One region of the Mesorhizobium sp. BR1-1-3 genome, then DNA from elsewhere that is predicted to be linked to it. Evidence: riboswitches for the same ligand, from Rfam matches in the RefSeq annotation. Region 1 holds a riboswitch; the other holds the start of a gene.
The links. Region 1 has a riboswitch for thiamine pyrophosphate ahead of LB559_RS28205 (YkoF family thiamine/hydroxymethylpyrimidine-binding protein). Riboswitches for the same ligand answer to the same signal wherever they lie in the genome.

Region 1 (15,049 bases):
CGCACGGCGCTCAAGACCAGCGCCATCGCCATCGGCAACGCCGATCCCGACGATCCCGTCACCTTCGAGGCGGCCAGGCAGGAAGGGCTCGACCTGATCGACAAGATGGGGCTCGACCCGGGGATCAGACAGCAGAAGGTCAAGGACTGGTTCGGCACCGCGGCCAAGACGCGGTTCGAGGCGCTGATCGCCAAGGATCCGAAGCGGGCGCTGGAGATGTTCGGGGGAGGGACGCCGGTCTCCGGCAGCGATGCCTCGCAGGCGGCTGACAGCTCTATCCCGGGCAACTCAAAGATGGCAGCCGGGAAAGGTGACCGCGTCGGTAGGCAGACGCCGGATGAAATACTGGCGCAGGCGTTTCGAGACTCAGGAGTCGGAAGAGGGCTTGAAAAGAATGGCCCCCAAACTGCAATCTCTGTTTGGTGGCGATGGACGGTGGCATGACGCAGTCGCCCAACCCATGCACATGCCCGAGGGAGTGCCGGCAGCAATCCGGGATATGTGGGTGAGGAATGTCGAAATCGCTCGCGTCAACGGCACGACCCTCCCGCCCGAGAAATTTGCGGAGATGTTCGTGGACGAGAATTTCGCGGGTTGAGGGTTCGTTTCTGATTAGAATTGCGGTGATGGCTGGCGTTCTACGGCGCCCCCCTCTGTCCTGTCGGACATCTCCCCCACGAGGGGGGAGATTGGTAGTTCCACTGCGGTCGCCTCAATAATCGCCGTTATAATACCGGTCGTCGCAAGGTGCCGTGTAGATGCGGCCGCGGCGGTCCTGGTAGCGGCACATCTGTTCGCCGCGGCGCTGCGGCGTGGTGGAGCTGCCGACAACCGCGCCGAGCAGGGCGCCGGCGCCGGCGCCGATGAGCGTGCTTTCGGTGTTGCCGCCGATGGCCTGGCCGACGAGGGCGCCGCCGGCGCCGCCGATCAGCGCGCCGGTTCCGGCCCGCTGCTGGCCTTCGGTCTGTGCGCAGCCTGCGAGTGCTGCGGTCATCAGCACGGCGGCGATGGCTTTGTGAAAGTTCATGTGCGGTCTCCCTTGAAGGCCTGAAATCCCTATGGCTGGCCACGTGCGGTCGCATTGCGGCGGAACGGGGGCACGAGGCCTCACGATATAAGACATGGTTTCTCGGGCGTTGATAGACCGGCGGCCGAAAACATCTCTTTCGAACAAGGCGCTAGCGGTGCTCCTTGTCAAAATGATTCAGCCTTCGACGGCTCGCCCTGCTGGGGCTCGATGGGTCGAGTGCCAGAATTGCCACTGAAAAAATGGAGAAATGCCATGACCCGTGGTCTTCCCCGCACCCTTGCCCGTGCCGCCGCCCGCGAGGCCGGCCTTGCCCCGCCCAAACTCGGCCTGAAAGTCGTGACCACGGGGCAGGGCGGATCGTATCGCACCGTCTTCACCTTCGCCGGCATGCAGGTGCCGGTCACTGATGCGCTGGCCTATGCTGCCCAAAAGATCTTCGACTTCGCCGACGGCAAGGTGCGCATCAAGGGCGGCACTGCGAGATTGCAATTCGCAGTGCTCGGCGCCCGCGCCGCGACAATCAACGACAATGCGGCACTGACCTGGTCGCTCGGCTCAGCGGCGGCATCGAGCGCGACGCTGGCCTCGACCATGGTCAATGTGCTGGCCTCGACCGGGCGCACACTGGACGGTGTCGGCGCCGCGCTGTCGACCGCCTCGGCCGCCGACATCGCCGCCGCCGCGACGCTGGATGGCACGGCGACGCCGGTCGATCTCTATCTCAACCTGGCGTTTGCCACCGGCACGGATATCGACGCTGATGGGACGATCGCGGTGACCGGCACGATCACGCTGCTTTGGGAAAACTGGGGGGATAATGTCTAGGCTCTAATCTCCCCCCTCGAGGGGGAGATGTCGCCGAAGGCGACAGAGGGGGTCGTCTCGCGTAGAGCGCTAACCTTCATCTGTCACAAGAGGTCGCGTCCAGTCGAACCGACCCCCTCTGGCCTGCCGGCCATCTCCCCCTCGAGGGGGGAGATGACAAGCTTTGCCCGGTCCATTTCTAACACCTCAACAAAGGAACATCACATGACAGATCTGGCAGACGCCGGGTCCGTGGCGGCGCGTGCGCTGCCGGCGGGCAATCCGGCACAGTCACCGGCAGGCGCGGACAACGGGTCCGCCGCGCCTGGCGGCAAAAGTTGGTTTGACGGTCTTTCCGAAGGCAACCGCAAGCTCGCTGAAACCAAGGGCTGGACCAAGCCTGAAAGCCTCGATCGGGTTTTCACATCCTATGCGGAACTGGAGCGGCAGCAGGGTGAGAGCCTGCGCGTTCCCGCCCCGGACGCGCCTCGGGAAGACTGGGAGCGGTTTCATGCCCAATGCCCGATCCCGCCGACGACACCACCACACTGGCGGCCGCCTTCCTGATCGGCGTCTGTGCGATGTGGATTTCGGACGTGCTGTTCGAGTTTGTGGTGCGGAGATTCAAACCGGGGGTGGAGGAGTAGCTGTTGGCACCGCGTCGTCTGTTGGCTGCTGCCTGACGGAATTACCGAGACAGGTGGACCTGGCGCGGCGTGGCTCCCATTTTCAGGACCGACCGCTGCCCGCTTCGGCTCACGCCGGGGCGGGCTTTTTTGCATTTCCGATCGGCCATTGCTGAGCGGCATTCGAGTTGACCGGTCTCGTCATCGTCCGTTGTGATAAGCAAGTTAATCATGTCGGTTATGCATAATGATTATTGTTAATTTTTGATTGAAGCACCGAAACTAGATAAAGACTTGAGCGGATGAAGTGTTCATATATTGTTAAGCAAGAGGTAGACCACAGAAGACGGAAGCCATCTCCATCATCAAACGGGAGTAGCTTTCATGAACAAGTTCACTGTTATTTTCGCAGCTGTTGCAGTTGCATCGTCCGTTGGAGCCGCCGAGGCAGGTTGTGGGTGCGGAGGTTCGGGCGGCTGGGGAGGCAATTCGAGCAGCCTGATCAATGTTTCGCCGTCCATCGACCTTGGCAAGATCACCGCGCTGAACGACGTGCTCAGCGGCAACAACATCCTGAGCGGCAATGTCGTCTCAGGCATTCTGAACGGCAACAAGACCGGCATCGTCGGTGGCGTTCTGAGCGGGCTCGGCGTGAACCTGCTGGGCGGCAACAGCTACAGGCTGGGCAAGCGCCACTAGTCCGGCGCTGCATTTCAACTGTCGAAGGCAACCCAAAATAGCCCGTTCCGGTGCGCCGGGCGGGCTATTTCGCGTGTCGGGCCGATCAAGCGAGAATGTTGACCGCGCGTGCCGCGACCAGCGCGATGGTCAGCAGCGAGATCATGGCCTCGGCCATCATCAGCAGCTTGGCGCGCTGGGAAAGGGGCAAGGTATCGGTGGGTGAAAACGCTGTCGCATTGGTGAAGGCGAGGAAGAAATAATCGACGAAACCGGGCAGCCAATCTCGGAGGTCACGGTCGTTCAACGTCATCTGCGCGAACAGGAAATCGGCCTGCGCAAGCTTGACGAGGCCGCAGGTCGGCGGGCCGCCGCGGTCGGTGCTCCAGAACCACAAGGCAAAGACGATGACGTTGGTGACCCAGATGTTGAGTGCGTCGATCAGCAGCGTCGTGCCGCTGTTGCCGGCATGGCCCTCCAGCAAGGCACGCACCAGCAGGACCAGCGAACCGCAGTTCATGATGCTGATGATGGCGGTCATGGTCAGGGCTGTTCTGCGGATCATGACCCGAAACTGGCCGATCGCATGCCACTCGTGGTTCTCGACCGCCTTGCGGGTGGCGGCCTGTGTCCAGGCGGTGGCCACCGACAAGGGCAGCAGCAGAGCGGCCTCCAGCGCGGGCGCTAGCCAGCGCGGCCCGAATGAGAGATTGTTGATGACCAGAAGCTGCAGGCAGATGATCACGAGAACGGCCGCACGGGCCATCCAGAAATCGAGCGCACGGTAGTGGATGACGGCATGGTGGTGGCGCATTTATCAAATCCTGGATGCTTTTTTGGGGACGGGAACCGGTCAGGCGTAGGCGACGCCTGCCGCGATCACGCCCGATGCGCCGTGCCCGGCATGTTCAGGGCGCCCCGGGACGGCGTGTTCCATTGTTGTCCTGCTGGCATGTGATGATGAAAGAGGCGGCATGGTGGCGCGAAACTCTGCCTCAATCTTGGTTTTGCCATGGTCGCCCAAGTATACATTTTCGTAAGCTTCGAGTTCTGGGCTGTTCCAAAAACCGTCCGGTGTGATTTATCCACCGCATGACGCGAATCGACGAACCCATGAACGGTTGGCTGCCGGTCGGCAGTTCTGTTCCAGGCGACTGGCGGCAGTCGTCGATCTGGCAGGGGCTGACGCGCTATCCAGAAGCCGGCCTAGCGCTTTTATGCCTGACACAGATCCTGTGCTGGACCGTGGCGCCCGCGCTTGTCGACGTGTCACCGCCCAACGATGTCGTCGAAGGCTTCATGTGGGGCCGCGAATGGGTGCTGTTGACCTATAAGCATCCACAGCTTCCCGGCTGGCTGCTCGAGATCAGCCATCTTCTGACCGGATCGTTCCGCTGGCCGCAATATCTCGTGGCTCAGCTAACGATCTCGGCCACTTTCGTGCTAGTCTATCTGCTGGCCCGCGACATGCTCGGGCGAACCCGCGCGCTGGCCGCCGTGCTTCTGATGCCGTCGCTCTATTTCTTCGGCTGGCCGACCCCACAGTTCAATCATGACTACGCGCAGATGCCCTTCTGGGCCGCTATCTGCTGGCTGTTGTGGCGTGCGGGCCGTGGTGGTGGGCCGGGCTGGTGGCTGGCGCTCGGGCTGGTGTCGGGCGTCGGGCTCTATGCCAAGCTTTCCACCGGCCTATTATTGCTTTTCGGGGCGATCTGGCTGCTGTCGGACACACGCGCACGCAGTCGGCTCGCCACGCCCTGGCCATGGCTCGGGCTCGCGGTTTTCGGCGCTGTCGCCGCTCCACTGGCCGCCGAACTCTGCCGCGTCGATTTCCTGCCGCTGACCTATGCCGCCTGGCGCGATCAGTGGGTGGTGGCTCATCGCTCCCGCTTTTATTATATCGGCGTCCAGATGGCTGGGCTCTGCGGCTTTCTTCTGGTGCTGGCGATATCAGGGCTGCTGCGGCGCTCGCCCGCGCCGCAAAAGCCCGTCGGGCGCGGCACGCTGGTCTATCTCTTGTGGATGGGGGTTGGCCCGGCGATCCTCGTCATGGTGGCGTCCCTGTTCACCGGCGCCGGCGAGGCCTGGGGCGCGCCGATGTACAATCTTGCTGGCGTTGTGGCGCTCGCCTTGCTGGGCCATCGCCTCGGCGCCATCGAGATGCGAAAGCTGGCGATCTGCGCGCTCATCTCCATTGTCGGCATATCCGGTGCCTATGCGGGCATCCGCTGGACGAAATGCAATCTGCGTGGGCGCATGGACGCCGTCTGCTGGCCGGCGCAAAAGATCTCGGATGAGGCAGAGGCTGTCTGGCACGCTGCGACGCCCGATCGGCTCGACATCGTCGGCGGCCATGCCCTTATTGCGCCGCTGGCGGGCCTCAATGCCTATGACAAGCCGTCGATCTTCACCGAACTGAACATGCAGTACGCCCCCTGGATCACCAAGGAGCGGCTGCGCGAGCATGGCATATTGCTGGTCTGGCCCGGGCGCGATGTGCCATCTTATCTGCAGGCATGGGTGGGCGACATCCCGGTCAAAACCGTTCTTTTCGACTGGTCGCTCAAGGCGCCGCCGGTGGCGATCAGCTTCGCCGCCATTCCGCCTGGCGCGCGGCAGTTGCCGGGTGCTATCGACGGCCTCGCCCGACCGAGCAACTGAAGCAGATCCGCCGGTCCGCTGGACGAAGCAGGTGACAATGCCCATCTATGTCCAGACAAACTTGCCTTTGAGGAGACGTGATATGGCGACTTCGACCGAACGCGCAGTCCTTGCCGGTGGCTGCTTCTGGGGTATGCAGGATTTGATACGGCGCTATCCCGGCGTCATTTCCACCCGTGTTGGCTACAGCGGCGGCGACGTGCCCAACGCCACCTACCGCAACCACGGCAGCCATGCCGAAGCCATCGAGATCAATTTCGATCCGGCCATCATAAGCTATCGCACGCTGCTGGAACGCTTTTTCCAGATCCACGATCCGACGACCCGCAACCGCCAGGGCAACGATGTCGGGACGAGTTATCGCTCGGCGATCTATTACACCAGCGACGAACAGAAGCGCATCGCCGAGGACACGATCGCCGATGTCGATGCCTCGGGCCTGTGGCCGGGCAAGGTCGTCACCGAAGTCGCACCCGTTGGCCCCTTCTGGGAAGCCGAGCCCGAGCATCAGGACTATCTGGAGAAATATCCCAACGGATACACCTGCCACTTCGTCAGGCCGGGGTGGAAGCTGCCGGTTCGGGAAAAAGCGGTGCCGTAGATACACTGATACGACAGGATTTGAGAAGCCGCGGAGCGCTCGCTCCGCGGCTTCTTTTCATTGCAATTCCTACTTGCCGCAATGGTTGTCGTTAACTGTCGGCGCGGTGGTGCCCGGCGACGTACCACTGGCATCGGGCTGTGCGCCCTGCGGATGGGCAGGGCAATTTTCATCCGCGTTTGAATTCGTGACCCCCGGTGCTACCGTCGTACTGTTGGTCGTGCCGGGGTCTACCGTGTTCGGCGAAGCCGGCGTATTTGGGTCGACGGTGACCGACTTGCCGCTGCCGCCGGATCCGTCGGTGCCGCTTGTGCCATTGTTCTGCGCCATGGCCGATGTCGCCAGGCCAATGGTGAGCGCCGAAGCTGCGAGGATTTTCATGAACATGGTTTGTCTCCATTGTCTGTGAACTCGTCGCGTAGCGACTGGTGGGACAACCTCGCGGCCTGGTGAAGGTTCCCGATAAATTCTCGCGCCGGCAGAGCCAACCGCTCCCGCCCTGGCGCAATGCTTTTGGCGCAGTGCGATAAAAAAACGGCTTTTCCTTCAACTCGAATGATGCTTTAAGGCGCACATCCACAGGGGTGCTCCGTACGGTCGGGGCTGAGACGGGGGCGGCAAGCCCACAGACCCTAGAAGCTGATCTGGGTAATACCAGCGGAGCGAGGCGGGCGATGTTTTCAGGCGCACAGATTTCCCTATATCCCATGACCGACGATTTCGTCGGTGTCATCCTTGGCGCGCTCGGTGCGCTCGATCCCTGGCGCGACAAACTCAGGATCGAGACCGACGACATCTCGACCTTGCTGGTCGGGCCGCCCGAAGTGCTGTTTCCTGCCATGCGCGACCTCTTCGTGGCGGCGGCACGCAGCGGCAAACATTGCGTGTTGTCGGCCACCATCTCGCGCGGCTGCCCTGGCGAGCCGGACGATCCGATCTGCCGCTCCGATGCGTTTGGCGGGCCCGTCGGTCCACTCGGCCCGCGCAAGGACGCGGCCATCGCGGCGGTGCGCAATGCTGCTGCCACCGGCCAGCCTGCGGCGGCGCAGTTCTCGCTCTATGTGATGGGCACAGACGACCACATGGACGAGATCTACGGCTGCATAGACTTTCTCAAGCAGTCCGGCGTCTATGAGCGCTCCAAACATTTCTGCACGAAACTGCGCGGTGATGCCGGTGCGATCTTTTCGGCGCTGGACGAGGCTTTCTGCCGTTTCGGACCAGGCGCTGGCCACGTAACCCTCGACGTCACGGTCTCGGCCAACAGCCCGTCGGCCGTCTGAAGCCGCGCCGCTCTCGCGGCCGTCAAAGGTTATCTCCCGTGGTCTCATCATCAGTCGCTTCGCGCCCGATCGCGAGCTTTCTCGTCAAGGCAATGCCGGCCATGATCTCGGCCGGTTTGCTCCTGCTGGCGTGGGAGCTTTATGCCACCTATTCCGGCATCAGGGCCACGATACTGCCGGCGCCGTCACGCGTCTTCGAGCAAGCGATGCTCAATCGCGAGGCGCTGGCCGACAATGCCGTTCCGACCATCCGTGCCACGCTTCTTGGCTTTGCCTGTTCGCTCAGCGCCGCCTTCGTGCTGTCGATGCTGGTCGACTTCTTCCAGCCGCTGCGGCGTGCGTTGTTTCCCGTCTTCATCGTCAGCCAGACCTTGCCGCTGGTGGCGATCGCGCCGCTGGTGGTGCTGTGGTTCGGTTTCGGGCTGGCGCCCAAGATCATGCTGGTGGCGCTGGTCACCTTCTTTCCGATGCTGGTCGCATTGGTCGAAGGCTATGAGGCGACCGAGGCCGAGATCGGGCAAATGCTGCGCGCCATGGGGGCAGGGCGCTGGCGCATCTTCCTGCTCGCGCGGCTGCCTTCGGCGCTGCCTTACTTCTTTGCCGGGTTGAGGATCTCCATCACCTATGCGGTGGTCGGCGCCATCTTCGCCGAGTATGCCGGTGCCGCAAAGGGACTGGGCATCTACATGCTCAACGCCAAAAACAATTTCCGTCCTGATCTGGTTCTTGCCGCCGTCGGTGTCAGCGCGGCGGTGACCCTTGTCCTGTTCGGGTTGACCGTGTTGCTGCAGCGCCTTGCCATGCCCTGGGAGCGAGCCGGCAGGGAAACTGCCGGGACGGGGGCCTGGCGATGAGCCGGCTCGAACTGCGGCATGTGCACAAGGCGTTCGGTGGGCTCGACGTGCTGGCCGATATTTCGCTCAGCGTCGGCGCTGGTGAGTTCGTCTCGATCCTTGGACCCTCGGGTGCCGGCAAGTCGACGCTGTTCCAGCTTCTGACCGGCGCCGAGCATGGCGAGGGCGAGATGTTGTTCGACGGCGCGCGGCTCGACGACCACGGCAGGCACTTCGCCTTCATGCCGCAGCGCGACGCGCTGATGCCATGGCGGCGCATCCTCGACAACACGACGCTCGGGCTCGAAGTGCAAGGTATGAGGAGACAGGCGGCGCGGGCGCGCGTTGCGCCGTTGTTTGCCGAATTCGGGCTTGCCGGCTTCGAGCGGCATTTTCCCGCGCAGCTGTCCGGCGGCATGCGCCAGCGCGCGGCCTTGCTGCGCACCGTGGTGCAGGAGCGCGACATGCTCCTGCTCGACGAGCCGTTCGGCGCGCTCGATGCGCTGACCCGCACCGCCATGCAGCGCTGGCTCGAACAGATGTGGCGGCATCATCGCTGGACGGCGCTCTTGATCACCCATGACGTGCGCGAAGCCGTGTTCCTGTCCGACCGCATCTATGTGCTGTCGGCGCGCCCGGCCCGCATCGTGCGTGAAATCAGGGTGCCGTTGCCGCGCCCGCGCAGCCTTGGCGGCGATGCCGCGCGCCAGGCAAGCGCGCTCGAGGCCGAAATCCTCGACATCATCCTCAACCCCAATCCATCCAAAGGACACGATCATGACTGACTTGACGCGCCGGCAGGCCTTGTTGCTGACCCTTGCCACCGGCCTTCCCTTGATTGCCGGAACGCGTCGGGCTCGAGCACAATCGGCGGCACAAAAGGTCACCGTCGCCCTCGACTGGACGGTCAACACCAACCACATCGGACTGTTCGTCGCCCGCGACAAAGGGTTTTATCGCGAGGCCGGACTCGAGGTCGACATCCTGCCCTACAGCGATACCGGTGCTGGCACGCTGGTCGCAAACCGCGTCGCCGATTTCGGCATCAACGGCACCATCAGCCTGTTCACCCAGAGAACCGCCGGGGCGGATCTGAAGGGCGTCTATGCGGTGGTGCAGTCCGAAACAGGCCGCGTGGTCTTCAATGCGGCACGCAACGAGATCAAAAGCCCAAGAAGCCTCGACGGCTTGATCTATGGCGGCTTCGGCAGTGCCTGGGAAAACGCGCTGATATCGACCATCATCCGCCACGACGGCGGCAAGGGCAATTTCGAGACGGTGACGCTCGGCACCTCAGCCTATGAGGCGCTGGCCAATGGGTCGGTCGATTTCACGCTCGAAGTCTCGACCTGGGAGGGTGTCGAAGCCGAACTCAGGGGCGTCAAGCAGCGCAGCTTCGTCTATGCCGATTATGGCGTGCCTGACGAGCACACGACGCTGATCTCTTCGAGCGAAGCCTATCTCCAGGCCAATCCTAAGCCTGCGGCCGACTTCGTTCAGGCGACGCGACGCGGCTACCAGTTCGCTGTCGACCACCCCGACGATGCGGCAACCCTGCTGATCGCTGCAAACAAGGATGCCTTGACCAATCCGGCGCTGATCCACGCCTCGCTGAAGGCATTGATCGACGGCCATTATCTACGCAGCCAAAGCGGGGCCATCGGGACGATGGATCCGGCCAAGATGGAAGCGATTGGCGACTATCTCTTCGCCTCCGGCATTTTGCGCGATTCCGACGGCAAGCTGGTTGCTCGACGCCCGGATTTCGGGAGCTATTTCCGCAACGACTATCTGAGCTAGTCTGGCAAAACCAAATGACATGGGTCGCCAGTCTTTCTGGGCGACCGCGGGGAGCAGGTCGTCTGGAAGTGGCGCCCTGGCTCCCCGACAGCCAATTTAAGACCGATCTGATCTTGTTGATTAACTGCCCGGCAATGGTTGCGTGCAAAGGTCGCCCTGAGGGATCATTGGGGTGTCTGCATTGCTCATATCAAAAAGCGAGGCGCTTTCGCACGTCAGTGACGGCACGATTCTGTCCGCAGCCCGAAAGCGTGAGATCCTGGTGGATTTGCGCGAAGGTTTCTTTCGGATCTGCGCGCTGGCCTTCGCGGGCATGTTCGTCTACCGCGGCGTGTATCACCTGATGCTCGACCCGACGCGCATCAATGTGGCGCTGGTGGCGATTTCCGAGATCCTGACCTTTACCTGGCTGCTTCTGTCGCGTCGGCCGAAGGTTCGCGACTGGAACCCGCTCACGGTGGTTGTCTCCGTGATCGCCAGCTTCGGTGTCGGTTTCATCGACCTGGAGCCGGGCGTGGCCATCATCCCGGTCCATGTTGCGGCGCCGCTGCAGGCCCTGGCGTTGGGGTTCGTGATCTGGGGAAAGATATCGCTGGGGCGTTCTTTCGCCATTCTGCCGGGCAATCGCGGCGTGATGACAGGCGGTGCCTACCGTCTGGTGCGGCATCCGATCTATGCCGGCTATCTTGCCGGCCATCTCCTGTTCCTGCTATCGGCCTTTTCCTTCTACAATCTAGCCGTCTACGCGGTGATCACCTTCTTCCAGGTGCACCGCATCCTGCGTGAAGAGGCGCTGCTGGCCGCCACGCCGGAGTACCGGGACTATATGAAGCGCGTCCACTACAGGCTGTTCTACGGCGTCGTTTAACAGCGCCCCGGCGCGCAGAATCGTTCGGTCTGCAATCACCTGGTAACGTTGATCGTCAATAGATCTGCGCATTGTTTGTGCAAACTAATATTACAACTTTATTATTTCAGAAATTTTGAGATATATATAACACACTTCAATTTCAGTATTCTCTCTGTGAAGCTGAAACTCACTACCTCGCGTAATTGCTTCTGCAATCGGCTTCTCGCCATCTCCGGCCGATCGGAAAGCCCGCCACACTGGTGGGCTTTCTGCGGTCCACAGGCGTGCCGGAATTAAATTCTGGTTGCCATCACCTGGATGGCTGTTCTGTTGCTGGCGTGACTTCTTCCGCGCGATGCCCGCCACAATCGCGGAACGGTAGGCCTTTGGAGCGCTCGTCTTTTGAACATCGCAGCTGCGACGTTCAATCCTACGGCGCCGGCTCCTATGGCGGCGGCGGCCTTGGGCTCGTGCTGCTCATTGTCATCGTGCTTGTCGTACTCGGGTGCATCTAGCCGGGTTATCGCCAACTGATCGCAATCTCGTGAGCGCCCCAATGTCGGCGTGCACCGGATTGTGATGCAGGCAAGCCGGCTTGTGATCCTGCACTCTGCAAAACTTTCGTATGGTCATTGCGGTCCACACCCCCCCGTGGAAACAAGAGGAGAGGGTCCCACCCCTTGTCCTCCTCCAAGGCCCGCTCCGGTTCACCGTAGCGGGCTTTTGCTTGCTGGCGAGGCAAAACCGGCTCGCATCAAACCCTATGGGCGAGGCGTTCAGATGCTGGCGCCAGTCGACTACTCCATGTCAGGCACGTCACCGCTGACGAAGAGCGTGTTCGGCGGACCATATTCGCCCAGCGTCGGATCGGCCTCACGGCTCCAGGCGATGACGCCGGAATGCTTTGCCGTCAGAGCCCTGGCGGTGCGTATGGCGCGATCCTCGCTCTGCTGGTCGGCGGGTCCAAAGGCTGGGAACAACTCGCCATCCTCACCGCGATCGAACGCGACCACGACGATCAGCCTGGGATTTTTCTGGCCACTGGAATCGGACATCTTGCACCTTTGGCGCAGAACCTATCACATTGCTCGGGGTTGAAGGCCGCGAATCGATGAATGCCGACTTTGGGGAGTGGCATCGTGCAAGATCAGCGTTTCGATGAGCCGGTCAGGATTGTGCTCGGCCGATCGCGAAACTCGATCTTCAACGTGGAGCGGGTCGCTCAGGCTGCCGACATCCTGCTGAACCGCTGGCCGGTTGCGACCGGGCAAAAGCATATGGTTGCCCGCAAGGCCTGTCTGGCCGTGCTCGAGGGAAAGAAAGAAGTCTCGGCGGCAAGAGCGGCGTTCATCAACGCCGCTATCGAGGCGGACATCCTCGTCGAACCGCGTGAGGTGTCGATCCCGTAGCCTGCCCCTGCTGAAATTGAATCAGGATCTGGCTCCATACCCTTGATGTATGCCTCTTTTTGGCGATCGCCGACCGGCTTTTCAGGGCTATTGACCTGCCTCTCGGCACGCCCTGCACGGTTATCCCGCACATTTCGCTGCCTGTTGGTCAGTCTTCGGCATCTGTTGACATAGCATCCGGGCCTCGGTATTGAACAGGATTATACAGGTTCATTGAACAGGTACCCTTATGAAGCGGCGCGCGGTTCAACTGTCTCCCGGCACGGGCAAGCCCGAGCAGATCGCCACCGTCCTCGAACATGAGATCCGTTCCGGCGTCCTCGGTTTCGGCGACCGCCTTCAAAGCGAGAACGAACTCGTCCAGCGCTTCTCCGTTAGCCGCAATACGGTCCGCAAAGGCCTCGAGGAACTGTCCAGCCGCGGGCTGATCACGACCAAGGTTGGTATCGGCTCGTTCGTCACCTTCGACGGCAAGCCGGTCGACGACTCGATCGGCTGGTCGCGCGCGCTGGCCGATGCCGGCGCCAATGCCGAGACGCGGACGCTGCGGCTGGAGGTCATCGAAGACCCCGATCTGGCTGCGCTGCTTGGCATCGAAAGCCCGTTCTTCATCGCCGTCGACCGGGTGCGCACCAACGCCAGCGACGGCCATGCGATCTCCATCGAGCGCAGCCGGTTGCCATTGTCCTCCGAGCTCGAGGACGTACCGTTGCGCGGATTGCGCGAGGGCTCGCTGCACCAGACGCTGCGCGTCGCCGGCCTCATTCCCGACCATGGCGAGGAATGGGTCGAGATCGAGATGCTCAATGCCGAGGATGCGGCCATCCTCGGCTGCCCGCAAGGCACGCCTTTCCTGCGTGGCCGCCGGCTGACGCGCGCCGCCGACGACCGGCCGATCGAGTACGTCACCAGCCTGCTCAATCCGGCGCATTTTGCGCTGCATATGAGGTTCTGAGCGATGTCGGATGCAACCAGCAAGGCTATTGACCGCGCCATGGGGGCGCTTGTCGGCGGAGCGCTGGGCGATGCGCTCGGCATGCCGACGCAGCTTTTGTCGCCGGTTCGCATTGCCGAACTCTACGGCCATGTCGAGGATTTCATCGAGCCTTTCCCGGATCATCCGGTATCGAAGGGACTGGCCGCCGGCACCATCACCGACGATACCGAGCAGGCGTTGCTGCTCGGCCGCATCCTGGTCGAATCCGGCGACCGTTTCGACCACGCGCGCTGGGTCAATGCGCTGCTCGACTGGGAACGCGAGGTTAAGGCGCGTGGCAGCTATGACCTTTTGGGGCCATCGACCAAACGCGCCATCGATGCCATCAACAATGGTGTGCCGGCTGAGGAAGCGGGGCGCAGCGGCGACACCAATGGTGCGGCGATGCGTATCGCGCCGGTCGGCATCATGATGCCGCTCGAACCGTTGGAAGGGTTCGTCGGCAAGGTGGCTGAGACCTGCCGGGCCACGCACAACACCTCGATTGCCATCGCCTCCGCCGCTGCCGTTGCGGCAGCCGTCAGCCGCGGCGTCGCCGGCGGTGGCTGGCGCGACGCTTCCGCCAGCGGGGTCGCGGCGGCGAGGCGAGGGGCGACACTCGGACATTGGGTGACCGGCGGCGACATCGCCGCGCGCATCGTCTGGGCGCAAGACATCGTGCGCGGCAAGGCGATCAGGGATGCGATCCGGCTGATCACCGATCTGGTTGGCACCGGCGTCGCCAGCCAGGAATCCGTTCCGGCGGCCTTCGCCGTGCTGGAAGTCGCGCGTGGCGACCCATGGCAAGCAGCCGTCATCAGCGCCAATCTCGGCGGCGACACCGATACGATCGGCGCCATCGCCGCCGGCATGGCCGGCGCCTGCAGCGGTTTTTCCCGATTGCCGCAACAGCATATCGCCCGGCTTGTCGGCCTCGACATGTCGGAGGTTCGCGCGCTCGCCGCCGATCTCGTGGCAGCAAGGATGGCGAAGATCGGTTCCGGCAAGGACGCGGCGGAATGAGCGGCCGTCTCGTCCATGTCGGCAGTGCCGTGGTCGACTATGTCTACCGCATCGACGCCCTGCCGGCGCCCGGCATGGAAAAGACGGCATCGAGCTTTGCCCAGGTCGCCGGCGGCGGCTTCAACATGATGGTCGCGGCCAGCCGCACCGGCATGCGGGTGGTGTTCGGCGGCCAACTCGGCAGCGGGCCCAATGGCGATTTCCTGCGCGCTGCTTTCATAGCCGAGGGTATCGAGACACTGACGCCGCCGTCGCCCGTGATGGACAGCGGCAACTGCGTCGCCATGATCTCGAGCGACGCCGAACGCACCTTCGTGTCGTGGCCTGGTGCGGAGAGCGTTCTCAGCCTCGACATGATGGCGCCGGTCGCGGTGGCACCGGGTGACTGGGTGTTCACCTCCGGCTACACGCTGAGCTACCCCAAGAGTCGCGATGCGCTCACTGATTGGATCGAGGCGCTGCCGGCAGGTATTCC
Region 2 (15,049 bases), on a different contig from region 1:
AATATATGCGCATTTCTGTATGGAGGCAATCAGGCGGTTCTAGCTGCAGGTAGGGGCGCTCGGCCCCTTTCGCTATGGCTCCGGGCGTTCGTCGCTTCAATCGACAAATCGTCGTCGATTGATCGGCCTACGGCCGAAACACTCCTCACCCCTCCATCTCCTCGCGCAACATCTCCAGTTCCAGCCATTCTTCCTCGAGCGCGGCCAGCGTGGCGCGCTCCTTGTCGAGGGCGGCGATGGTTTTCTGGAACGAGGCCGGATCGCGCTCGTAATAGGCCGGATCGGCGATGTTGTTCTCCAGCCGCGAGATAGAGGCCATCACAGCTTCGATTTTCTTCGGCAGGGATTCCAGTGCGAATTTCTGCTTGAACGACAGTTTCTTCGCCGGCACTTTTGGCGCGGCGGCTTCGCTCTTGCCTGACGCGGGCGCCTCGCCATTTTCGGCTCTCGCCCGCGCCTTGCGGTCGTCCAGCTTCGTGCCGCCGCGCTGCGCCAACATGTCGGAGTAGCCGCCGGCATATTCGATCCAGCGGCCTTCACCATCCGGCGCGATCAGGCTGGTCACGGTGCGGTCGAGGAAATCGCGGTCGTGGCTGACCAGGATGACGGTGCCGGCGAAACCGGCGACCAGTTCCTGCAGCAGTTCAAGTGTCTCCATGTCGAGATCGTTGGTCGGCTCATCGAGCACCAGAAGGTTTGCGGGCCGCGCCAGCACGCGCGCCAGCAGGAGCCGCGCCCGCTCGCCGCCGGACAACTCGCGCACCGGCGTGCGCGCCTGCTCCGGCTTGAACAGGAAATCCTTCATGTAGGAGACGACGTGGCGCTGCTCGCCATTGATGACGAGGTTCTCGCCGCGTCCATCGGTGAGATATTGTGCCAGCGTCTCCTGCGGGTCGACCGCCTCGCGCTTCTGGTCGAGCGTGGCGATCTCCAGATTGGTGCCGAGCCGCACCGAACCGGCGTCCGGTTTCATCTCGCCGGTCAGCATCTTCAAGAGCGTGGTCTTGCCGGCGCCGTTCGGCCCGACCAGGCCAACGCGATCGCCGCGCTGGATGCGGGTCGAAAACGCCTTGACCACGGTGAGATCGCCAAAGCTCTTTTCGATGTTTTTCGCCTCGATCACCAGCTTGCCGGACTCGGTGGCGTCGCTCGCCACCATGGTCGCCGACCCTTCGGCCCCGCGATGACCGCGAAAACGCTGGCGCATGGTCTGCAACTCGCCGAGCCGGCGCATGTTGCGCTTGCGCCGCGCCGTCACGCCGTAGCGCAGCCAATGCTCTTCGCGAACGATCTGGCGACCGAGCTTGTGCTGCTCGCGTTCTTCTTCCTCCAGAACCAGGTCGCGCCATTCCTCGAAATGGCCGAAGCCCTTGTCCAGCCTGCGGGTCTGGCCGCGATCGAGCCAGACCGTGGCGCGCGACACGCGTTCGAGGAAGCGGCGGTCGTGGGAGATGACGATCAGCGCCGAGGAGGTGCGGATGAGTTCTTCTTCCAGCCATTCGATGACCGAGAGGTCGAGATGGTTGGTCGGCTCATCAAGCAGCAGGATATCGGGCTCTGGCGCCATGACGCGGGCAAGGGCGGCGCGCCTCGCCTCGCCGCCCGACAGGTCGTTCGGACGTTCCTCACCCGACAGGCCGAGATGCTCCATCAGATAGCTGGCGCGGTAGGGATCGTCGGCGGGGCCAAGCCCGGCCTGGACATAGGCGCGGACAGTGGCAAAACCTTCCATGTCGGGCATCTGCGGCAAATAGCGGACGGTCGCCGAAGGCTGGCGGAACACTTCGCCGTCCTGCGGCTCGATCAGGCCGGCGGCGATCTTCAGCAGGGTCGACTTGCCGGACCCGTTGCGGCCGACCAGTGCGATCTTGTCGCCGGCCGAAGCCGTCAAGGCGGCGCCATCGAGCAGCGGCGTGCCGCCGAAGGTCAGTTTTATCCCGTCGAGGTTGAGAAGGGGCGGGGCCATGTCAGCTTTCAGGTAAGGGATAGGGATGAGCGAGCAGCATCGCGCGGCCATGGCCGAGCGCGATTTCGAGGCGGCCCCCGGTCTTGTCGGACTTGACCTCGTTGGAAATGGTCAGCGACGAACCGAACGCCACCTTGACGTGAGCGAGCGGCCATTTGGCGCCGGTGACGGTCAGGCCGTCGAGCTCGGAAAAGCCGAGCACCGAAAACAGCGTGCCGTCGGCATAGTCGAAGCCGGCCGTTCCGCGCAGCAGGGGGATGCCTTCCTGAGCGCCGCTGGTCAAAAGCACGTCCGTTCCCGCCTCCGCCAGCCGCAGGGCGAGCGACAGATGCAGAAAAGCGTGGTCGGCGCGCTTGCCGCCAAAGGCGCCGGCCAGCACCAGGCGGGTCGCGCCGCGCTCCAGTGCCGCGGCGACGGCAAGTTCGCCATCGGTCTGGTCCTTTTCCGCCGGGAAGGTCCGGCGCGGCACGGAAGCGAGATCGTCCGGCAGGTTGGCCGGCACCGAATCGAAATCACCCACCCACAGCTCCGGCACGAGACCCAGCAACCGCGCATGACCGATGCCGGCGTCGGCGGCGATGACGCGGGAGCCTTTGACCTGACGGTCGAGCCGTGGCGTACGGATGAGATCGCCGCCAAGCAGGATGGTGAATGTGCTCATATCGTGTGGCCCTTACCAGCCCGGCACGGGAAACGGAAGGCGGCAAACTCCCGCTTGCATGGCGGATCGGCCCGGCCTATGTGTCGAAACGCTCTAACGGGGTGCCGGACGCGATCTTCGCGGACCGGCTGAGAGGCAGTCTCGCCAACCCGCTGAACCTGATCCGGTTTGTACCGGCGGAGGGATTAGACGTTTCGGACAGTCCGACGCCTCAATTCCTTTCAATTCGAACGAAGGAGGCGCCGATGCGCACGCTTTTATACGCTCTTGTTTCAGCAACGGTCGTGGCCTTGTCCGGGCCCGCCTTGGCCAAGGACAAGCTCACCGTCTACACCTATGAGAGTTTCACCGCCGACTGGGGTCCGGGTCCCGTGGTGAAGAAGGAGTTCGAGGCCGAATGCGGCTGCGACGTCGACTTCGTCTCGGTCGCCGATGGCGTCGCGCTGCTCAACCGCGTCAGATTGGAAGGCGCATCGACCAAGGCCGATATCGTGCTTGGCCTGGATACCAATCTCACCGCCGATGCCAAGGCGTCAGGCTTGTTCGCGCCGCATGGCGCGGTGACGGATGTCAATGTGCCGGGCGGCTGGAGCGACGACACTTTTGTCCCCTTCGACTACGGCTATTTCGCTGTCGTCTATGACACGCAGAAGATGAAGACGCCGCCGAAGAGCCTGAAGGAGCTGATCGAAGGCAGTGCCAACGACAAGATCGTCATCCAGGATCCGCGCACCTCGACGCCAGGCCTCGGCCTGCTTCTTTGGGTCAAGTCGGTCTATGGCGACAAGGCACCCGAGGCCTGGGCCAAGCTCAAGGCCAAGGTGCTGACCGTGACGCCGGGCTGGAGCGAGGCCTATGGGCTGTTCACCAAGGGCGAGGCGCCGATGGTGCTGTCCTACACGACGTCGCCAGCCTACCACATGGTCGCCGAGAACACGGAGCGCTACCAGGCGGCCTCCTTCGAGGAGGGCGAGTATCTGCAGATCGAGGTGGCGGGTATCACCACGACAGGAGCCAAGAATCCGCTGGCGGCCAAGTTCATGGCCTTCATGACCGGGCCGAAATTCCAGGATGCCATCCCCGAGACCAACTGGATGTTCCCGGCAGGCAAGACCGACAAGCCGCTCAATCCGGCCTTCGACAAACTGGTCAAGCCGACGAAGACCTTGCTGTTCAGCCCGCAAGAGGTCGCCGCCAACCGCAAGGCCTGGGTCGATGAATGGCTGGCGGTGATGAGCAAATAGGCAGCGCGATGGCGCCGGCGCATTCCACGGATTCCCGCGTCAGTGCCGGCATTGTAGCGCTCGCTGCAATCGCGCTGCTGATCGGCGGCGCGTTTGCCGGCCTGCTTTTCGAGGGCGCCCATGATTTCTCGGGCGCCTGGGCAGCCTTCGATCCCTATCTGCTTCGCGTCATTCGCTTCACGCTCTGGCAAGCGGTCCTGTCGACGCTGCTTTCGGTCATCCCGGGGCTGTTTGTGGCGCGCGCTCTGTCGCGGCATCCACGTTTCTTCGGCCGCGCCTTCATCCTGCAGATCTTCGCCGTGCCATTGGCGCTGCCGGCCATCGTTGCAGCGCTCGGCATCCTGGCGCTTTATGGCCGTGCCGGCTATTTCGCCGGCGTGCTTGCCGTTATCGGCGGCGGAAGCTGGCCGGGCATCTATGGCCTGTCCGGCATTCTCGTCGCCCATGTCTTCTTCAACCTGCCGCTGGCGACGCGGCTGTTCCTCGAGGCGCTGCAGACCATACCGGCCGACCAATGGCGGCTGGCGAGCCAACTCGGCATGGCGGCCCGGCCGGCGTTCCGGCTGATCGAATGGCCAACGCTGCGCGCCGCACTGCCCGGCGTCGCCGGGCTGGTCTTCATGCTCTGCATCACATCCTTCACGATCGTGCTGACGCTCGGCGGCGGGCCGGCCGCGACGACGCTTGAGGTCGGCATCTACCAGGCGCTGCGCTTCGATTTCGATCCCGCACGGGCCGTTGCACTGACGCTGCTGCAGATCGCCTTGACCTTTATCGTGGTGCTGGCACTGACGCGGCTAGGCGCCAATGTGGTCGGCGACACCAATTTGCCGGTCGCGCAACGCCGCTATCTCTCGGTCAATCGGAGCGAGACCTGGTTGAACGCGCTACTCATCGTCCTGGCGCTGCTGTTCGTTGTCGGGCCGATGGCGGCAACCGTGATGGCCGGATTGAGTGCCGATCTCGCCCGCTTGGCCGGCGAGGCCACTGTCCGGCAGGCAACGCTGACCAGCGCGGCGCTCGCCTTCCTGTCGGCGCTGCTTTCGGTGATGCTGTCGCTGGCGCTGACCATGGCGCGGCGGGCGCTAGCGCTGACCCGCCGTGCCGGCGCAAAGACACTGCTCGAACACGCGACCGATACAGGCGCCGGTTTTGTCCTGGTCGTGCCGCCGATCGTCGTCGGCGCCGGCTGGTTCCTGTTGTTGCGCCATGTCGGCGATGTCTTCGCCATCGCCCCGGTCATGGTCGTCACCGTCAACGCGGTGATGGCGATGCCGTTTGCGCTCCGCGCCGTGCGTCCCGCCTATGATGCGGCGAGCGAGCGTCACGAACGGCTCTGTGCACAACTCGGCATTGCGGGCTGGAACCGGCTGATGCTGGTCGACTGGCCGTCGCTGCGGCGACCGCTCGCCACGGCCTTCGCTTTCGCCATGGCGCTGTCGCTCGGCGATCTCGGTGTCATTGCCTTGTTCGGCAGTGATTCCGTGCAGACATTGCCCTACCTTCTTCTGGCTCGGATGGGCAGCTACCGCACCGAGGATGCCGCCGGCCTCGCACTGCTGCTCGGCCTCGTCTGTCTCGCTTTGATCGTGGCGGCGCACTGGCTGGGAAGGGAGGAGGTCCGTGATGCGTGAAAAGGCGGCCAACGGGCTCGCGAAGGGCGCGCCGGTGCGGCTGGACAAAGTGTCGTTCAGCTATGGCAGCTATGGCGAGGCGCCGCTTGTTTTCGATGTCGAGTTTGCCGCGGCGACGATCACCGCCATCATGGGGCCGAGCGGTTCGGGCAAGTCGACGCTGCTCAATCTGGTCGCCGGCTTCGAGACCCCACGGTCGGGCCGCGTGCTGATCGGCGGTGTCGATGTCAGCGCCGAGCCGGCCTCGGCGCGGCCGGTGTCGATGGTGTTCCAGGAGAACAATCTCTTCGCGCATCTTTCCGTCGAGCAGAATGTCGGGCTCGGCCGCTCGCCATCCCTGCGGCTGACCGAGGCGGACCGCGCTGCGGTCGCCGAGGCGCTTGCGCGCACCGGTCTTGCGGGCAAGGAGAAACGCCTGCCGCGCGAGCTCTCGGGGGGCGAACGCCAGCGCGTCGCCCTGGCCCGCGTGCTGGTGCGCGACCGACCGGTGTTGCTGCTCGACGAGCCCTTCGCTTCGCTCGGACCGGCTTTGCGCGACGAGATGCTGGATCTGGTTGCCGCCGTTCATGCCGAACGCGCCATGACAGTGCTGTTCGTCACCCACCAGCCGGAGGATGCACGCCGCATCGGCGAGCATATGGTGTTTGTCGACAATGGGTTGGTCGCCGCGACCGGCAAGGCTGATGATTTCTTTGCCGGGGCTGGTCCGGAGGCGTTCCGGCGCTATATCGGCGCGGGTGCCGGATATTCCACATCACGCGATGTTGCCCGGAAGCGGACATAATTTACGGTCAAACCGGCTCCAGGCGATGTGGCGTTTGCTTGCCATGACCGGGGGAGTGTGGCTAGGTCCGCCCTACCGGTCCGGCACGGGCCGTGATTTGCCTGCAGTATCCGGCGCCCGCCCCTGGGACGGGCCGCGGATACTGCAGCAGTTTGAGATATGGCACGTGAGCATTCTGAAGATCGTCCCCGATTTTCAATGTCATGTGCCGGGACCCGAAAGGAAGCCGTTCTGGCGATCGGCGCTAACACATTGGGAATGAAACCGCTGGCGCGCTTCCTCGCGCTGGCCGGCTTTGCCGTGGCGTTGGCAAGCTGCCAGATGTTCACGCCGCCGGAAGTTCAGGAATCCGGCTTCCAGCCTTCCGACAAGCCGATCACGGTGGACAATGTCGGCGCCAACAACAAGCTCGCCGAATTGGCCAGGGCGCAGCATCCGCGCATCCTGGCGACCTATGGCGGCGAATATTCCGATCCCAAGCTCGAGCGCATGGTCGCCAAGGTGGTCGGTAGTTTGACGGTGGTGTCCGCCAACCCGACACAGACCTATCGCATCACCATTTTGAATTCGCCCAATGTCAATGCCTTCGCGCTGCCGGGCGGCTATCTCTACATCACGCGCGGCCTCCTGGCGCTGGCCAATGATTCGGCCGAGCTTGCCGCTGTCATCGCGCATGAGATGGGCCACGTCACCGCCAATCACGGCTTGCAGCGCCAGCAACTCGAGGCAGAGGAAGGCCTGGCGACCAAGGTGGTTTCCGATGTGCTCGGCGACAGCCCGACCGCCAAGGCGGCGTTGATCCGCGGCAAGCTGAGGCTCGCGCAATTCTCGCGCAACCAGGAGCTGGAAGCCGACGCCATCGGCATCAAGTCGATCGGCGAGGCCGGCTACGATCCTTTCGCCGCCGGCCGCTTCCTGCAATCGATGTCGGCCTACACCGATTTCCGCTCGATCAGCGGCGCCACCGACGCCAGCCTCGATTTCCTGGCCACGCACCCCAATACGCCGCAGCGCATCGATCTGGCGCAGCGCCATGCCCGCCAGTTCGGCGCGCCGGGCGTCGGCACGCGCGACCGCGATTCCTTCCTCGCCGGCATAGACGGCCTGCTCTATGGCGACACGCCGGAAGAAGGCTATGTGCGCGGCGAAACCTTCCTGCATCCGGGCCTTGGCGTTTCGTTCACGGTACCGGACGGCTTCATCATCGACAATTCGGCGGCAGCGGTGACGGCCACCGGCCCCGGCGACATAGCGATCCGTTTCGATGGCGTGTCGATCGACAAGAACCGGGCGCTGACGGACTATATCCGCAGCGGCTGGGTGGCTGGTCTCGTCGACAGCAGCGTCAGGCAGGAAACCATCAACGGCAACGAGGCAGCGACCGCGCATGCCGGCGCCGAAGGCTGGCAGTTCGACATTGCGGTGATCCGCGCCGGCGGCCAGGTCTACCGGCTGCTGACCGCGGCCCCTTCGGCCAGCACGTCGCTGGACACGATCGCCCGCTCGGTCAGCGGCTCGTTCCGGATCCTGAGCGCTGCCGAAAAGGCGGCGCTGAAGCCGCTGCGCATCCGCGTCGTCACTGTCCAGCCTGGGCAGACGATGGGTTCGCTTTCGGCGCAGATGGTCGGCGTCGACCGTAAGCTCGACCTGTTCCGCGTCCTCAACGCGCTGTCGCCTGGTGCCGCGGTTTCGGCCGGCGACAAGGTCAAGATCGTCACGGACAAGTAGGCACCTCCGGACGCCTGCCGCCGTTCAGGCGGCAGTCGCCATGAACTCCGGATTCTGCTTCACCAACGCGACCTTCAGCTTTTCCATGGCGCGGGCCTCGATCTGGCGGACGCGTTCCTTGGAGATGCCGAGGGTTTCGCCGAGCGCTTCCAGCGTCGCGCCCTCGTCGTTAAGCCGGCGTTCCTCGATGATCCTCAACTCCCGTGCGTTGAGCGCGCGAAGCGCCTCCCTCAGCCAGAGCGAGCGGCGCGCGACATCGATCTTGTCGCCGACGATCTCGTCGGGCAGCGGATCGTCCGAGACCAGGAAGTCCATGCGCTCGGTCGAACCCGCATCGTCGGCAACCGGCATGTTGAGTGAGGAGTCGGGAGCCGACAGCCGCGAATCCATCATCGCCACGTCGGCTTCGGAGACGCCGAGTGCTTCCGATACTTCGCGATAGAGCGTTGCGTTTGACAGTGGCTCGGCGCCATTCGCCAGCCGCGCGCGCAGGCGTCGCAGGTTGAAGAACAGCGCCTTCTGCGCCGAGCTGGTGCCGCCACGCACGATCGACCAGTTGCGCAGGATGTAGTCCTGCATCGAGGCCCGGATCCACCATGTCGCATAGGTCGAGAACCGCACCTCGCGCTCCGGCTCGAAGCGGGCGGCGGCCTCGAGCAGTCCGACATGACCCTCCTGGACCAGGTCGCCGAGCGGCAGGCCGTAATGGCGGAATTTGGAGGCCATGGAAATGACCAGCCGCATATGCGCGACGGTGATGCTGTGCAGCGCGTTCTGGTCGTTGTCCTCTTTCCAGAGCAATGCAAGCCGATGCTCTTCGTCACGTTCGAGGTAGGGAGCCTTCATTGCCGCGCGGACCATGATCCGTCCTGCCGTGTCTTCCATCATGAGGCGCTCCCTGGGTGGTGCGGATGACTTTGCAAACTTGGCTGGCGCCCGGGTTGAAATGGCGGCGCCGTGCCCTAGAACAGCCAGAACTGCCATGCGCGGGAAAGGTTCCGCGACCGTGGCTGCGGGATTGTGTTGCCCGACGGGCTCCGGGGATGATCCGCGACAGTTCTGGTGTCGGCTGGAAAGCGCCAGTTTGAGTATGCGATTTCAGAAACTGGTTGTTTTTGGAATTCTGTTCCTTATTTTTTCGGCTTGCATCTGTCAGTTTCCAGCGCTCACAATATGCCGGTCGGCCGGCCAAGGACGGGATCACAGAAAAATGAAATGGCTCAAGTCGCTCATCATCGCCGGAACGCTGCAGGCCTTGGCTGTCACCGCAGGCCATGCCGGCGCCAATCTCGACCAGATCAAGCAGGCCGGGGTCATCAAGGTCGGCACGGAAGGCACTTATGCGCCATTCACCTATCATGACACTTCGGGCGCACTGGTCGGCTTCGACGTCGAAATCGCCAAGGCGATCGCCGACAAGCTCGGCGTCAAGGTCGAATTCCTCGAAGGCAAGTGGGACGGGCTGATCGCCGGCCTCGACGCCAATCGCTATGACGCCGTCATCAACGAGGTCGGCATCACCGATGCCCGCAAGGCCAAGTACGACTTCTCCGATCCTTACATCGCCTCCAAGGCGGTGCTGATCGTGCGCGGCGACAACACAGACATCAAGACCTTTGCCGATCTCAAGGGCAAGAAGTCGGCGCAGTCGCTGACCTCGAATTTCGGCAAGCTGGCCGAAACGAACGGCGCCGAGCTGGTCGGCACCGATGGCTTCGACCAATCGATCCAGCTGCTTCTGACAGGCCGTGCCGACGCCACGATCAATGACAGCCTGTCGTTCCTCGACTTCAAGAAGCACAAGCCCGACGCCAATGTGAAGATCGCCGCGCAAGAGGAAAACGCCGACTATTCCGGCGTCATCGTGCGCAAGGGCGATCCGGAGCTGGTCGCGGCGATCAACAAGGCGCTGGCCGACATCAAGGCCGACGGCACCTATAAGAAAATCTCCGACACCTATTTCGGCCAGGACGTTTCGAAGTAATCTATGAGGCGGGCCGCTCCGCGGCCCACAGGACATATCGAGCGGCGAGCCGTCTTTGACGGTCCGCCGCTTTTGTCGTGATATGTCGCGCCTCGACGAAGCCTCGACTTATTTGGAGGGTCTTACGTGCCGCACTGGCTGCAACTGATGCTGGAGTCGCTGCCTTCGCTGTTGTGGGCGGCGCTGATCTTCACCGTGCCGCTGACGCTGTTGTCCTTCGTCCTTGGGCTGACCGTTGGGTTGGGTGCGGCGCTTGCCCGGCTGTTTGGTCCGAAACCGCTGGTCGCGCTGGTGCGCTTCTATGTCTGGATTTTCCGCGGCACGCCGCTGCTGGTGCAGCTGTTCCTTATCTTCTACGGCCTGCCGTCGGTCGGCATCCTGCTCGACGCCTTCACGGCGGCGTTGATCGGCTTCACGCTCAACATCGGCGCCTACACGTCGGAAATCATCCGCGCGGCCATAGGCTCGGTGCCGAAGGGCCAATGGGAAGCCGCCTATTCGATCGGCATGACCTGGAGCCAGGCGATGCGGCGCACCATCCTGCCGCAAGCCGGCCGGGTCGCGGTGCCGCCGCTTTCCAACACCTTCATCTCATTGGTCAAGGATACGTCGCTGGCCGCCGCCATCACCGTGCCGGAGATGTTCCAGGCGGCGCAGCGCATCGTCGCCACCACCTATGAGCCGCTGATCCTCTATGTCGAGGCGGCGATCCTCTATCTGGCGCTGAGTTCGGTGCTGTCGGCCTTGCAGACGCGGCTGGAGACCCGGCTCAACCGCTATGGCGGCTTCCTGGAGGCACGCTCATGATCGGCCTCAGCAACATCGAAAAGCGCTTTGGCGACAATCTCGTGTTGAAGGGCGTGACGGTCACCATTGCCGAAGGCAGCGTCACGGCGCTGGTCGGCCCGTCGGGCGGGGGAAAGAGCACCCTGCTGCGCTGCATCAACCTCCTGGAGATCCCGACCTCGGGCACGGTGCGCATCGGCGACGAGACGCTCGAATTCCATCCTGGTGGCAGGGTTCCGGCCAGGGATATCCAGCGCCTGCGGCTGCAGACCGGCATGGTGTTCCAGAACTTCCAGCTGTTTCCGCATCGCACCGCGATCGAGAACGTCATGGAAGGGCTGGTGACGGTGCTGAAATGGGCGCCTGAGAGGGCACGCGAGCGGGCGCTGGCTCTGCTGGAGAAGGTGGGGATGGCGCACAAGGCCGACGCCTGGCCGGCGACGCTGTCGGGCGGCCAGCAGCAGCGCGTGGCGATCGCCCGCGCCTTGGCGCCGTCGCCGAAAGTGCTGCTCTGCGACGAGCCGACCTCGGCACTCGACCCGGAACTGGCGCAAGAGGTGGTCGACGTGCTTGGCAAGCTCGCCAGTGAAGGCACGACCATGGTGATGGCGACGCATGATCTGCGCCTCGCCTCCAAGATCGCCAAGGAAGTGGTGTTCCTCGATGCCGGCGTCGTCGTCGAGAAGGGACCGGCCGCGGTGCTGTTCAACAATCCGGAGCAGCAACGGACGAAGCGGTTCATTGCGACGCTGAAGCAGGAGGCTGAGAAGGAAGGCGGCGGCGGGTAGGCGCGGCCTAGGGTCTGTAGAATTCGGGCGATGGCCCCGAAGGCGCGCCGGTTCCGGTATATCTTGCCGGATGCGCGAGCAGGCCGTCAGCCATCCTTCGGCATATCGGGCCTTGCCGCCAGCAGCCGCTGAAATTTCACCGTCAGATCTCCCTCGAAATCGCGGCTCTTCATTTGCAGGTTCAGATATGATGGCTGACGAGCGCCACGCCAAGTCCGATGAGGATCGAACCGCATGTCTTGGGGATCACCCATCCGGCGCCAGTGAACCGGCCAACGGCGAGCGAGGCGATGCCGACCGCCGCAAGGTCGGCCATCGAGAAGATGAGATTGACGATGATGCCGAGGATGAGGAACTGCAACCCGACGGCCATGCCGGCTGACGGATCCACGAACTGCGGCAGGAAGGTCAGGAAGAACAGTGCCGTCTTGGGATTGAGGATCTCGACGACCATGCTGTCGCGAAATGTATTCGGGGCCGGCCTGGCACCATCCTCACCCATCCGGTTCCAGCCCAGGAACATGGCAAGGCCCAGCGAAATGAGATATGCGGCGCCCGCCCATCGGATCACCAAGAAAGCGACCGGCGCGTGTTCCATCAGTGCGGCGAGCCCGACCGCCGCGGCCAGGATGTGCACGTAACAACCAAGATGGACACCCAGTGCCGCCATCAATCCCGCCTGACGGCCATGGGCCAGCGTCTGCGCTGTCATGTAGAGAATCGCCGGTCCTGGCATGCAGGCGAAGGCGAGCGTTGCGAGGGCGAACGGAATCCAGAGATCCAGCGATGGCATGACAGCTCCTCCCATGATCAAGCCGTGGGAGGAGTAGGCCGGGGGGCAGGCCGAAAACATACGACGGATGCCGTATTTGGGTGATGATCGGGTTTGGCTAATCTGCCGATGGTTAAGGGGACGTTGCCGGGTTGCCCATTGTAGCGGCTGCGATATCAGCCGGTGGGCAATCCCAGACGAACCGCGTAGGCGGTCAGTTCGGCGGTGTTGTGGAGACTGAGCTTGCCCATCAGATTTTCGCGATGTTTGCGAGCGGTCGGCAGGCTGATGCCCAGTCGTTCGGCGATGTCGCGCGTGATCATGCCTTGCGCCACCAGTTGAAGGATCTGCCGTTCGCGTCGCGTCAGCGGTACCGGGGACAGGATTTCCTGCGCGGCTATCGGCTCGCTGTCCCTGCCTATATCGCTGACCGCGAAGCGAACGGTTTTCGCCAGATAGGTGCCTCCGTTCTTGACCGCTTCGATGGCAGCGCCGAGTTCCTCGGGATCGCCATCCTTGGTCAGGTAGGCGTTGGCGCCGGCGCTGAGCGCGGCGCGTACTGTCCTCGGCTCGACATTGGCCGTCAGCACCACGATCCGCAGGCGTGGTGCCAAGGTCCTGATGGTGGCGATAAACTGCATCCCGGCCACACCCGGCATGCCGAGGTCGAGGATCAAAAGGTCGGCGCGCGTGCTTCGCAGCTGGCCAAGCAGCGCCTCGCCATCCGCAGCCTCGGCGACGACCGAGACATTGTCCATAGCCGAGATAAGCAGCTTCAGCCCCTCGCGCACGATGGCATGGTCGTCGGCGAGTATGGCGGTGAGCGAGCGGTTCATCGGGGCACCATCCAGGGCTGCGGCGGCGTATATGGATCGATCGCCAACTTATGCGAAACAGGTTGCCGGTAGATCAACGGTACCGGGGAAGACCGGCCGGAGAATTACTTGGGACAATTGGAGGGATTCGATGCAGGAAGACAAGATACGCCAGGCCCTGGTCGAACTCCTGTATCGCAATTCCTACGGCGTGGTCATCTCCAACATCGTGATCTCGATGGCGGCGGTCTATGTTCTGAGAACGGCCGTTTCCGCCAATTGGCTGACCGGCTGGCTGGCGGCGCTGTATCTGCTGACGGCTCTCCGGGTGCTGGCGTCGCGCCGTTTTTTCAGCCGCTCAAGGGATCGCGGCTCGATCTTGCGCTGGGCATGGCTGGCCACGGCGTTTTCCTGTATGTCGGGCCTTCTGTGGGGGGTGCTTGGCTGGGTCGGCTTTATGCCCGAGGCGCCGATCGTGCTGTCCTTCACGGTCATCGTCCTGACTGGTCTCGTCTGCGGTACGGTGCCGTCGCTGTCGGCCTTTCCGCCGGCGCTGGTCGGTTCCATCCTGGCCACGGTGGTTCCGGTCGCCTTGCGCTGCTTGACCACCCAAAGCGATATTTCCGGCGCCTTCCTGTTCCTGCTCGCATCGCTGGTGGCGATCAATTTCTACTACTGCCGTATCACCTACCGCATGCTGCGCGAAACCGTCAGCCTGCGACTGGAGAACGAAACACTGGTCGAGCACCTGCAAGAGGAACGCGACAGGGCGCAGACCGCCGACCGTGCCAAGACGCGTTTTCTGGCGGCGGCGAGTCACGATCTGCGCCAACCGATCCATGCCCTGAGCCTGCTGGTCTCGACGCTTGCCATATTGGGGCAGCGCGGCGACGTACCCTCCGGCGAGGCGCGCGATCTGGCCAGCCGGGCGAAATCGGTTGTCAGCAACTTCAGTGGGCTGCTCAACGCTTTGCTCGATATCTCGCGGCTCGATGCGGGCATCGTCACGGTCACGAGCGAGGCGGTGCCGCTGCGCGACCTCTTTGGTGATCTTCGCAATGAATTCGCCGCCGAGGCAAAACAACGCGGACTTACGTGGCGCGTGGTAGACAGCAGTCTCTACGTCGACAGCGACCCGATGATGTTGAAGCGCATCCTCAACAACCTGGTCTCGAATGCCCTTCGCTACACCAAGCAAGGTGGTGTCCTGCTGGGCTGTCGCCGGCGCGGCGCATGTGTGGAGATACAGGTCCTCGACAGCGGCCCCGGCATCCCCGCCGATCAGCAGGGGATGGTCTTCGAGGAGTTCGTGCAGTTGCAGAACCCGGCGCGGGACCGCACGCAAGGCTTGGGACTCGGGCTCGCCATCGTTCGCCGCACCGCCGAGCTGTTGGGGCACCCCCTGAAATTGGCTTCGACGTCCGGGCGCGGTTCCCTGTTTTCCATCACCGTCGCGAAGGCCGGCGCGGTGCAAGCTCGCTTGGAGGTCGACACGACATCGCCGGCCAGCAGTGCCGCCGGCATCATGGTGGTCGAGGACGAGGGCGACGTTCTCGATGCCATGGTGCGCTTGCTCAGCCTGGAGGGACATCGTGTCTATCCCGGCCGCTCCGCCGCAGAGGCGCAGGAGGCCCATACGGCGGCGCTGGCTGCCGGCGATGCGCCGGTCGACCTGATCATCGCAGACTACCGTCTCGAGAATGACACCACCGGCACCGACGCGATCCGTGCGCTTCACGCCCATATCGGCCGGCTTGTCCCGACCATCATCATTACTGGCGATACGTCGCCGGCGCGCCTCAAGGAGATCAGCGCCAGCGGCAGCCGCATCCTGCACAAGCCGATCGCCGACGAGGAATTGCGCGAGACCATTGCCGCGGTCTGCTT

Region 2: linked by a shared signal. The riboswitch ahead of thiB (thiamine ABC transporter substrate binding subunit) and the one ahead of LB559_RS28205 (YkoF family thiamine/hydroxymethylpyrimidine-binding protein) in region 1 are both predicted to bind thiamine pyrophosphate.

What each region holds. Positions count from the first base shown of each region.
Region 1 covers NZ_JAIUIC010000016.1:11,598-26,646, forward strand. The annotation lists gene LB559_RS28155 (hypothetical protein) at 1-97, shown strand, start outside; gene LB559_RS28160 (hypothetical protein) at 106-444, shown strand; gene LB559_RS28165 (YMGG-like glycine zipper-containing protein) at 713-1,027, opposite strand; gene LB559_RS28170 (hypothetical protein) at 1,283-1,855, shown strand; gene LB559_RS28175 (hypothetical protein) at 2,060-2,401, shown strand; gene LB559_RS28180 (hypothetical protein) at 2,845-3,159, shown strand; gene LB559_RS28185 (hypothetical protein) at 3,245-3,952, opposite strand; gene LB559_RS28190 (glycosyltransferase family 39 protein) at 4,252-5,799, shown strand; gene msrA (peptide-methionine (S)-S-oxide reductase MsrA) at 5,882-6,400, shown strand; gene LB559_RS28200 (hypothetical protein) at 6,470-6,787, opposite strand; TPP riboswitch at 6,971-7,084, shown strand; gene LB559_RS28205 (YkoF family thiamine/hydroxymethylpyrimidine-binding protein) at 7,075-7,683, shown strand; gene LB559_RS28210 (ABC transporter permease) at 7,776-8,537, shown strand; gene LB559_RS28215 (ABC transporter ATP-binding protein) at 8,534-9,301, shown strand; gene LB559_RS28220 (ABC transporter substrate-binding protein) at 9,294-10,316, shown strand; gene LB559_RS28225 (methyltransferase family protein) at 10,489-11,184, shown strand; gene LB559_RS28230 (hypothetical protein) at 11,964-12,221, opposite strand; gene LB559_RS28235 (DUF982 domain-containing protein) at 12,306-12,575, shown strand; gene LB559_RS28240 (GntR family transcriptional regulator) at 12,805-13,530, shown strand; gene LB559_RS28245 (ADP-ribosylglycohydrolase family protein) at 13,534-14,574, shown strand; gene LB559_RS28250 (PfkB family carbohydrate kinase) at 14,571-15,049, shown strand, end outside.
Region 2 covers NZ_JAIUIC010000007.1:30,711-45,759, reverse strand. The annotation lists gene LB559_RS17230 (ABC-F family ATP-binding cassette domain-containing protein) at 146-1,966, opposite strand; gene LB559_RS17225 (thiamine diphosphokinase) at 1,968-2,627, opposite strand; TPP riboswitch at 2,715-2,829, shown strand; gene thiB (thiamine ABC transporter substrate binding subunit) at 2,873-3,871, shown strand; gene thiP (thiamine/thiamine pyrophosphate ABC transporter permease) at 3,880-5,505, shown strand; gene thiQ (thiamine ABC transporter ATP-binding protein) at 5,498-6,289, shown strand; gene LB559_RS17205 (M48 family metalloprotease) at 6,548-8,017, shown strand; gene LB559_RS17200 (RNA polymerase factor sigma-32) at 8,042-8,905, opposite strand; gene LB559_RS17195 (amino acid ABC transporter substrate-binding protein) at 9,228-10,001, shown strand; gene LB559_RS17190 (amino acid ABC transporter permease) at 10,128-10,808, shown strand; gene LB559_RS17185 (amino acid ABC transporter ATP-binding protein) at 10,805-11,575, shown strand; gene LB559_RS17180 (LysE family translocator) at 11,757-12,368, opposite strand; gene LB559_RS17175 (response regulator) at 12,524-13,183, opposite strand; gene LB559_RS17170 (ATP-binding protein) at 13,314-15,049, shown strand, end outside.